DNA from 2 places in the Streptococcus sp. Marseille-Q6379 genome. Region 1 is predicted to be linked to the other one. Evidence: a T-box and tRNA genes for the amino acid it is inferred to sense, from the RefSeq annotation. Region 1 holds a T-box; the other holds one or more tRNA genes.
What was found. A T-box is a leader RNA that pairs with one kind of tRNA and senses whether it is charged. The one in region 1 lies ahead of ileS (isoleucine--tRNA ligase), so its partner is inferred to be a tRNA-Ile.

Region 1 (4,260 bases):
GGTACTTACAGGCAACTTGCAAAAAGTCGGCTCTTCAATGTATTTGCTTACGCCAATTAATGTCGTAGTTGACATTGAAGAGATTGGTTTGGCTCACGGTAACCAAGAAGCTAATTTTGACTTCGACATGAAGAGACGTTAAGTGATGTCAGTATTACTTTATGTTATTTGGGCACGTGTTGTTAACGTGATAGAGATTCTTCTTGTAGTCTATGCTTTGTTATCCTGGTTTCCAGGAGCTTATGATACTAGCCTTGGAAGAATCATTAGACAAATTGTTCAACCGATTCTCGCACCATTTCGTCGCCTGAATTTAGCTTTTGCTGGTATTGATTTTTCAATAATCGTAATTGTACTTCTACTAAACTTTTCACTTAGAATTCTTAGATTTATTCTACTCTGATGTCAGATATTAAAAAAATTGAACAGCATTACTCGTTAGATGAACGGCCTTTTCTAGAGAAGGTTAGGGGATTTTGTCATTTAGTTGACGAGAGGTACAGTCCTTACTTAACTGATTTCTTGAATCCTCGTGAAATTCAGATTGTTGAAGAGTTGGCTCATTATTACAATTTAAAATTTTTTGTGAGTTCAACTCTTGAATCTGAAGAGTATGGAAGAGTGATACTTGCTCCCGAATATTACGAGCTTGAAGAAGATGACTTTGAAATTAAACGATTAGAAATCTTATATGCGAGACAGTTCAATAAATTGACACACCCAAAAGTTTTGGGAGCGCTGCTTAATCAGCTTGGTCTTGATCGTCAAGTATTTGGAGATATTATTCTTGATGAAGAAGGACGCGTTCAATTTTACATTGCTTCTCATTTAGCAAGTTATGCGATAATGACTATTACTAAGATTGGTAATGTTTCGGTTACTCTAAAAGAAGTAAGTAAAGACGATTGGATTTCAAATCAAGAAAAGTACTCAAAAACTTTTGTCTTACTTTCCAGTATGCGTCTTGATAATGTGTTGTCGACGGTATTAAACCTATCTCGTTCTAACGCCTTAAAACTTATTTCTTCAGGAAAAGTAAAATTAAATTATAGACAAGTTGAGAAGGCTGATCAGGCAGTTATTATTGGTGATATGATTTCGATTAGAGGTTATGGTCGATTTCGACTAGCTCAACAAGACGGATTTTCAAAGTCCGGGAAAGCTAAAATCGTTATTGAAAGTCTGTTAAGACGGAGAAAAAAGTAGTTATTTAATTTAAACCATTAAATATGGTAATGAAAAATAAAGGAGGCCTGTAATGGCTATTACAGCACTTGATATTAAAGATAAACAGTTTACAACTAAATTTCGTGGATATAATGAGCAAGAAGTTGATGAATTTCTTGATATTATTGTAGACGATTATGAAGATTTAGTTCGTGACAATCGTGAACTTGCTGCTCGTGTAAAAGAGCTTGAAGAAAAATTGGCTTATTTTGATGAAATGAAAGAATCATTGAGTCAATCAGTTATTTTGGCTCAAGAAACAGCAGAAAAAGTTAAAGCTTCAGCGGCTGACGAATCAGCTAACTTGATTAATAAGGCTAACTTCAATGCTACTCATTTGGTTGAAGAAGCTAAATCTAAGGCATCTGAAATTCTTCGTGATGCAACAGATGAAGCCAAACGTGTTGCCATCGAAACAGAAGAACTTAAACGTCAAAGTCGTGTCTTCCACCAACGCCTATTGGCTGCAGTTGAAGGTCAGCTTAGCTTAGCAAGTGCTCCAGAATGGGGTGAATTGTTGCAACCAACAGCTATTTATCTTCAAAATTCAGATGCTGCCTTTAAAGAAGTTGTTGAAAAAGTTTTGGATGAGCATGTACCTGATTCAAATGATGCAGCTTCATTTGATGCAACTCGTCAATTCACTCCTGATGAAATGGCTGAACTTCAACGTCGCGTTGCTGAAAGTAATAAGCAAGTTGAAGATTTCTCTAGTCCAGAAGTTGATGAAACAAACGAAGTTGTTTCAACTCCAGTTGAGTTTGGTATTCCAGACACTTTCGAGAGTGAAGTGGCAGATTTCCCAACTTCAGCACCAGTAGATGAAGATTTTGATTTGCAACCTGAGACAACAGGTGAAATTAATCTAAACGAAACACAAACGTTTAAATTGAATATTAGCGAATAAGAAAAATACAACTTACCAAGTATATTAACAGCGAGTGGGAGATGGTGTGAGTCCCACATTCCCTATTTGGATAGTTATCATTTTCAAGCATTCTAACTGAAATAAGTAAGTTAGAAGGATGGTCCTCCTTACGGACATATGAGGGAGCAAATTCTTTTGCTCTGAATTAAGGTGGTACCACGAGCTTTCGTCCTTTTTGATGAAGGCTCTTTTTATTTAGTAAATTAAATTAAAGAGGAGATATAATGAAACTCAAAGAAACCTTAAATCTAGGTAAGACAGCCTTTCCAATGCGAGCTGGACTTCCTAACAAAGAACCAATCTGGCAAAAAGAGTGGGAAGATGCTAAGATGTATCAACGTCGTCAAGAGTTGAACCAAGGTAAACCTCACTTCACTCTTCATGATGGTCCTCCTTATGCCAATGGTAATATTCACGTTGGTCACGCGATGAATAAAATTTCTAAGGATATCATTGTGCGTTCAAAATCAATGTCTGGTTTCTATGCTCCTTACGTTCCTGGTTGGGATACGCATGGTCTTCCAATTGAACAAGTGTTGGCAAAACAAGGTGTGAAACGTAAAGAACTTGATCGTGCTGAATATCTTAAGATGTGTCGCGATTATGCACTTTCACAAGTTGACAAACAACGTGAAGATTTCAAACGTCTTGGTGTTTCGGCTGATTGGGATAACCCATATGTTACTTTGACACCAGATTATGAAGCAGCTCAGATTCGTGTCTTTGGTGAGATGGCTAAAAAAGGTTACATCTATCAAGGTGCAAAACCAGTTTATTGGTCATGGTCATCAGAATCAGCGCTTGCTGAAGCAGAAATTGAGTACCATGATTTGGTTTCAACTTCACTTTACTATGCCAATAAGGTTAAGGATGGTAAAGGAGTACTAGACACAGATACATATATCGTAGTTTGGACAACAACACCATTTACAGTAACAGCTTCACGTGGTTTGACTGTTGGTGCTGATATCGAATACGTTCTCGTAAAACCTGCCGGAGAAGACCGCAAATTTGTTGTTGCTTCTGAATTACTTAATAGTCTTTCTGAGAAATTCGGTTGGACAGATGTGGAAGTACTTCAATCATACCGTGGTGAAGAATTAAATAAAATTGTGACTGAACACCCATGGGATACAGAAGTTGATGAGCTTGTTATTCTTGGTGACCACGTTACTACAGATTCAGGTACAGGTATCGTCCATACGGCTCCTGGTTTTGGTGAGGATGACTATAACGTAGGTATTGCTAATGGTCTTGAAGTTGCCGTAACCGTTAATGAGCGTGGTATCATGATGGAAAATGCTGGACCTGATTTTGAAGGTCAGTTCTACGATAAAGTGGCTCCAATTGTTATGGAAAAACTCGGCGATTTACTCCTTGCTAAAGAAGAAATCTCACACTCATACCCATTCGACTGGCGTACGAAGAAACCAATTATCTGGCGTGCAGTACCACAATGGTTTGCATCTGTTTCTAAATTCCGTCAAGAGATTCTGGATGAGATTGAAAAAGTTAAATTCCATTCTGAGTGGGGTAAAGTTCGTCTCTACAACATGATTCGTGACCGTGGTGACTGGGTAATCTCTCGTCAGCGTGCTTGGGGTGTGCCACTCCCAATCTTCTATGCTGAAGATAAAACACCAATCATGACTGAAGAAACTATCGAACATGTGGCTAAACTTTTCGAAGAACACGGTTCAGTTATTTGGTGGGAACGTGATGCCAAAGATCTTCTTCCAGAAGGTTTTACACATCCTGGCTCACCAAACGGCGAGTTTACTAAAGAAACTGACATTATGGACGTATGGTTTGACTCAGGCTCATCATGGAACGGTGTTGTTGTTAACCGTCCTGAGTTAACTTATCCAGCTGACCTCTATCTCGAAGGTTCAGACCAATACCGTGGATGGTTTAATTCATCTCTTATTACATCTGTTGCCAATAATGGTGTTGCACCATATAAACAACTCTTGTCACAAGGTTTTGCGCTTGATGGTAAGGGTGAGAAGATGTCTAAATCGCTTGGTAACACAATTGCTCCTAGTGATGTTGAGAAACAATTTGGTGCTGAAATTCTTCGTCTTTGGGTAACAAGTGTTGATACA
Region 2 (4,260 bases), 740 kb from region 1:
CCCAAGAGTTCACATCGACGGGGAGGTTTGGCACCTCGATGTCGGCTCGTCGCATCCTGGGGCTGTAGTCGGTCCCAAGGGTTGGGCTGTTCGCCCATTAAAGCGGCACGCGAGCTGGGTTCAGAACGTCGTGAGACAGTTCGGTCCCTATCCGTCGCGGGCGTAGGAAATTTGAGAGGATCTGCTCCTAGTACGAGAGGACCAGAGTGGACTTACCGCTGGTGTACCAGTTGTTCTGCCAAGAGCATCGCTGGGTAGCTATGTAGGGAAGGGATAAACGCTGAAAGCATCTAAGTGTGAAGCCCACCTCAAGATGAGATTTCCCATGATTTTATATCAGTAAGAGCCCTGAGAGATGATCAGGTTGATAGGTTAGAAGTGGAAGTGTGGTGACACATGTAGCGGACTAATACTAATAGCTCGAGGACTTATCCAAAGAAAGTAACTGAGACATATTGACAACGATTTGGTTTCTTGATACAGTATAGATGTTCAATTTTGAGTTGAGAATACTCAGAGTTAAGTGACGATAGCCTAGGAGATACACCTGTTCCCATGCCGAACACAGAAGTTAAGCCCTAGTACGCCTGATGTAGTTGGGGGTTGCCCCCTGTTAGATACGGTAGTCGCTTAGCACAAAGGGAGTTTAGCTCAGCTGGGAGAGCATCTGCCTTACAAGCAGAGGGTCAGCGGTTCGATCCCGTTAACTCCCATAGGTCCCGTGGTGTAGCGGTTATCACGTCGCCCTGTCACGGCGAAGATCGCGGGTTCGATTCCCGTCGGGACCGTTCAAGTAGAAATATTTGAGACTCGTTAGCTCAGTTGGTAGAGCAATTGACTTTTAATCAATGGGTCACTGGTTCGAGCCCAGTACGGGTCATATATGCGGGTGTGGCGGAATTGGCAGACGCACCAGATTTAGGATCTGGCGCTTAACGGCGTGGGGGTTCAAGTCCCTTCACCCGCATTAGAAAAGTTAGCCGGCTTAGCTCAGTTGGTAGAGCATCTGATTTGTAATCAGAGGGTCGCGTGTTCAAGTCATGTAGCCGGCATAAAATGCGAACGTAGTTCAGTGGTAGAACATCACCTTGCCAAGGTGGGGGTCGCGGGTTCGAATCCCGTCGTTCGCTTGAGGAGCCGGGGTGGCGGAACTGGCAGACGCACAGGACTTAAAATCCTGCGAAAGGAAACTTTCGTACCGGTTCGATCCCGGTCCTCGGCATAATAAAATAATGAGCACCCTTAGCTCAACTGGATAGAGTACCTGACTACGAATCAGGCGGTTAGAGGTTCGACTCCTCTAGGGTGCATTTTATCGGGAAGTAGCTCAGCTTGGTAGAGCACTTGGTTTGGGACCAAGGGGTCGCAGGTTCGAATCCTGTCTTCCCGATTTATGGCGGTGTAGCTCAGCTGGCTAGAGCGTCCGGTTCATACCCGGGAGGTCGGGGGTTCGATCCCCTTCGCCGCTATATATATGGATTTCTTGGACCTTTAGCTCAACTGGTTAGAGCACTCGGCTCATAACCGAGCGGTCGTAGGTTCGAGTCCTACAAGGTCCATATATTAATTATAATATTTGGAGGATTACCCAAGTCCGGCTGAAGGGAACGGTCTTGAAAACCGTCAGGCGTGTAAAAGCGTGCGTGGGTTCGAATCCCACATCCTCCTTATAATTAACGCGGGATGGAGCAGCTAGGTAGCTCGTCGGGCTCATAACCCGAAGGTCGTAGGTTCAAATCCTGCTCCCGCAATATGGCTCGGTAGCTCAGTTGGTAGAGCAATGGATTGAAGCTCCATGTGTCGGCGGTTCGATTCCGTCTCGCGCCATTTTGTTAAGCGGGTGTAGTTTAGTGGTAAAACTACAGCCTTCCAAGCTGTTGTCGCGAGTTCGATTCTCGTCACCCGCTTTATTTGGATATTATAGCCAAGCATTTGCTTGGGCGCGTAGCTCAGATGGTTAGAGCGCACGCCTGATAAGCGTGAGGTCGGTGGTTCGATTCCACTCGTGCCCATATTGGAGAATTACTCAAGAGGCTGAAGAGGACGGTTTGCTAAATCGTTAGGTCGGGTAACTGGCGCGGGGGTTCGAATCCCCCATTCTCCGTAGTATTATGACGAATTATCTTTTAGATAATTCGTTTTCTTTTTTTGAGGTGACAAAATGAAAAATAGTTTTTATCGATTTCTTCTTTATGGGTTTATTATTATTCTATTTTTTGTAATGCTTTTTTCTTTTGTCTTTACTAATAAAAAATTAACGAAGGATATCTCTTTTAATGTATCTGGTTTAGTTACAAAAGTAGACTCTGTGGTTTCTGTTCCATTTACTGCACTATCAAAATCTCACAATGTTCTTTCTGATCTTTTATCAACTTATTCTGAGAATCGTGATTTAAAAAAATCTTTATCAAATTTAGAGAATCAATCGGCTATTATTTCTAACTTGCAAGAAGAGAATGATTCTTTAAGAGCATCGCTTAATCTTTCGGACAAGCTAAGTCGTGATAATGTTCTTACTGCTGAAGTTTCTATGAGACCTTCTGTGACTTGGTTAAAAGAGTTAACTATTAATGTGGGTAAGTCTAAGAATGTTAGTAAATCTATGCTAGCAACTTCTAATGGTGGAGTTATTGGCTTTGTAACTAAAGTTTATGATGATACAACAACTATTTCTTTACTTTCTAGTAGTTCTAGTGATAGCTACCTTGCATCTAGTGTCAAATCAGAGGACGATAACCAGATTTTCGGAATTATATCACGTTATGATAATAAAAAGAAGCTATTAGAGATGACACAACTCAATTCATCTTCTAACGTTAAGGTCGGCACTGAAGTAGTCACAAGTGGTCTTGATGATGTATCAGTAAAGGATGTTCCAATTGGTACTGTAGACTCTGTTATTGATTATGAAGGAAATCGTACGATTTTGGTAAAACCTTATGCTGATTTTGATAAAATTTCTTATGTTACTTTAGTTGGAGATGGTAAATAATATGAAATTATCCAAGTATTCTATTATTCCTTTCTTACTGAGTATTGTCCCTTTTCTATGGGATGGTCATATTTCTATGATACTTAATCATTATTTATCCCCTGAATTTTTTCTATCATCTCATCTTTTTATTATTTATATTTTCATCTTAACTCTTGATTTTCCAAATAAGTATGCATTTCTTTACCTTATTTGTTTTGGATTTCTTTATGATACCTATTATTTCAAAACAGTTGGTATAGTGATTCTAACTCTGCCACTGTTATGCTATCTGTTAACTCTGCTAGGACGAATTGTTAAGAGAAATACCTATGTTGATTTTTTGTTAATGTTTTTATTCTTATTTCTCTTTGATACCATAAATTTTGGCTTTGCCTTATTCTATGGTTTCTCCAATGAGTCTGTGACGGATTTTATTATTTATCAACTAAGTCCTAGTATAGTGTTTAATCTTTTGATCTTTATCTTTATTAAACCTATTCTTGAAAAATTATTTTTGTATCTGTCAGTTGATAGATTTAAATAGAACTGTAATATTGGCGTAACAAAGTTTGCGCCATTTTTTGATACAATAAGAAGGTCTTATCGAAAAGGAGTAGTATTTTATATTATGAAAAAACGTATTCTTTCAGCAGTGTTGGTAAGTGGTGTAACCTTATCAGCAGCTGCATCAGTACATGCAGAGGATTATGATTCGCAAATCGCTGCTGCAGATAACGCAATTAGTAACCTTGCTTCTCAACAAGAGACTGCACAAGCGCAAGTTGCTACAATCCAATCTCAAGTATCTACACTTAGAACACAAAAATCAGAGTTGGAAACTAAAAATGCTGAACTTGAAAAAGTATCAGCAGATTTGGAATCTGAAATTCAAGAATTATCAAGTAAAATTGTAGCTCGTCAAGATTCTTTGGCGAAACAAGCTCGTAGTGCTCAACAAAATAATACTGCGACTAGCTACATCAACTCTATCTTGAACTCTAAGTCAATCTCTGAAGCTATTACTCGTATCACAGCTATTTCAAAAGTTGTTACGGCTAATAATGATATGTTGACAAAACAAGAGTCTGATCAAAAAGAGCTTGCTGCAAAGCAAGAACAAAACCAAGCTGCTATTAATGAAATTGCAACTAATAAAGCTGAGCTTGAAACAACAGAAGCTGGTTTGACAACTCAACAAGCTGAACTAGAAGCAGCACAAGTTACTTTGGCTGCAGAATTGGCTACAGCACAAGATGAAAAAACATCACTTGTTTCTGCTAAATCAA

Region 2: it encodes a tRNA-Ile, which carries the amino acid that the T-box ahead of ileS (isoleucine--tRNA ligase) is inferred to sense. The anticodon was not compared.

The regions. Positions count from the first base shown of each region.
Region 1 covers NZ_CBCPLV010000001.1:759,854-764,113, forward strand. The annotation lists gene ACWPVZ_RS03880 (cell division protein SepF) at 1-142, shown strand, start outside; gene ACWPVZ_RS03885 (YggT family protein) at 146-403, shown strand; gene ACWPVZ_RS03890 (YlmH family RNA-binding protein) at 403-1,206, shown strand; gene ACWPVZ_RS03895 (DivIVA domain-containing protein) at 1,259-2,134, shown strand; T-box leader at 2,121-2,332, shown strand; gene ileS (isoleucine--tRNA ligase) at 2,380-4,260, shown strand, end outside.
Region 2 covers NZ_CBCPLV010000001.1:19,153-23,412, forward strand. The annotation lists rRNA gene ACWPVZ_RS00080 (23S ribosomal RNA) at 1-436, shown strand, start outside; rRNA gene rrf (5S ribosomal RNA) at 520-635, shown strand; tRNA gene ACWPVZ_RS00090 (tRNA-Val) at 641-713, shown strand; tRNA gene ACWPVZ_RS00095 (tRNA-Asp) at 716-788, shown strand; tRNA gene ACWPVZ_RS00100 (tRNA-Lys) at 808-880, shown strand; tRNA gene ACWPVZ_RS00105 (tRNA-Leu) at 886-967, shown strand; tRNA gene ACWPVZ_RS00110 (tRNA-Thr) at 980-1,052, shown strand; tRNA gene ACWPVZ_RS00115 (tRNA-Gly) at 1,059-1,130, shown strand; tRNA gene ACWPVZ_RS00120 (tRNA-Leu) at 1,137-1,222, shown strand; tRNA gene ACWPVZ_RS00125 (tRNA-Arg) at 1,237-1,310, shown strand; tRNA gene ACWPVZ_RS00130 (tRNA-Pro) at 1,317-1,390, shown strand; tRNA gene ACWPVZ_RS00135 (tRNA-Met) at 1,396-1,469, shown strand; tRNA gene ACWPVZ_RS00140 (tRNA-Ile) at 1,486-1,559, shown strand; tRNA gene ACWPVZ_RS00145 (tRNA-Ser) at 1,579-1,668, shown strand; tRNA gene ACWPVZ_RS00150 (tRNA-Met) at 1,678-1,751, shown strand; tRNA gene ACWPVZ_RS00155 (tRNA-Phe) at 1,755-1,827, shown strand; tRNA gene ACWPVZ_RS00160 (tRNA-Gly) at 1,837-1,907, shown strand; tRNA gene ACWPVZ_RS00165 (tRNA-Ile) at 1,939-2,012, shown strand; tRNA gene ACWPVZ_RS00170 (tRNA-Ser) at 2,017-2,104, shown strand; gene mreC (rod shape-determining protein MreC) at 2,162-2,992, shown strand; gene mreD (rod shape-determining protein MreD) at 2,994-3,518, shown strand; gene ACWPVZ_RS00185 (PcsB-like coiled-coil domain-containing protein) at 3,603-4,260, shown strand, end outside.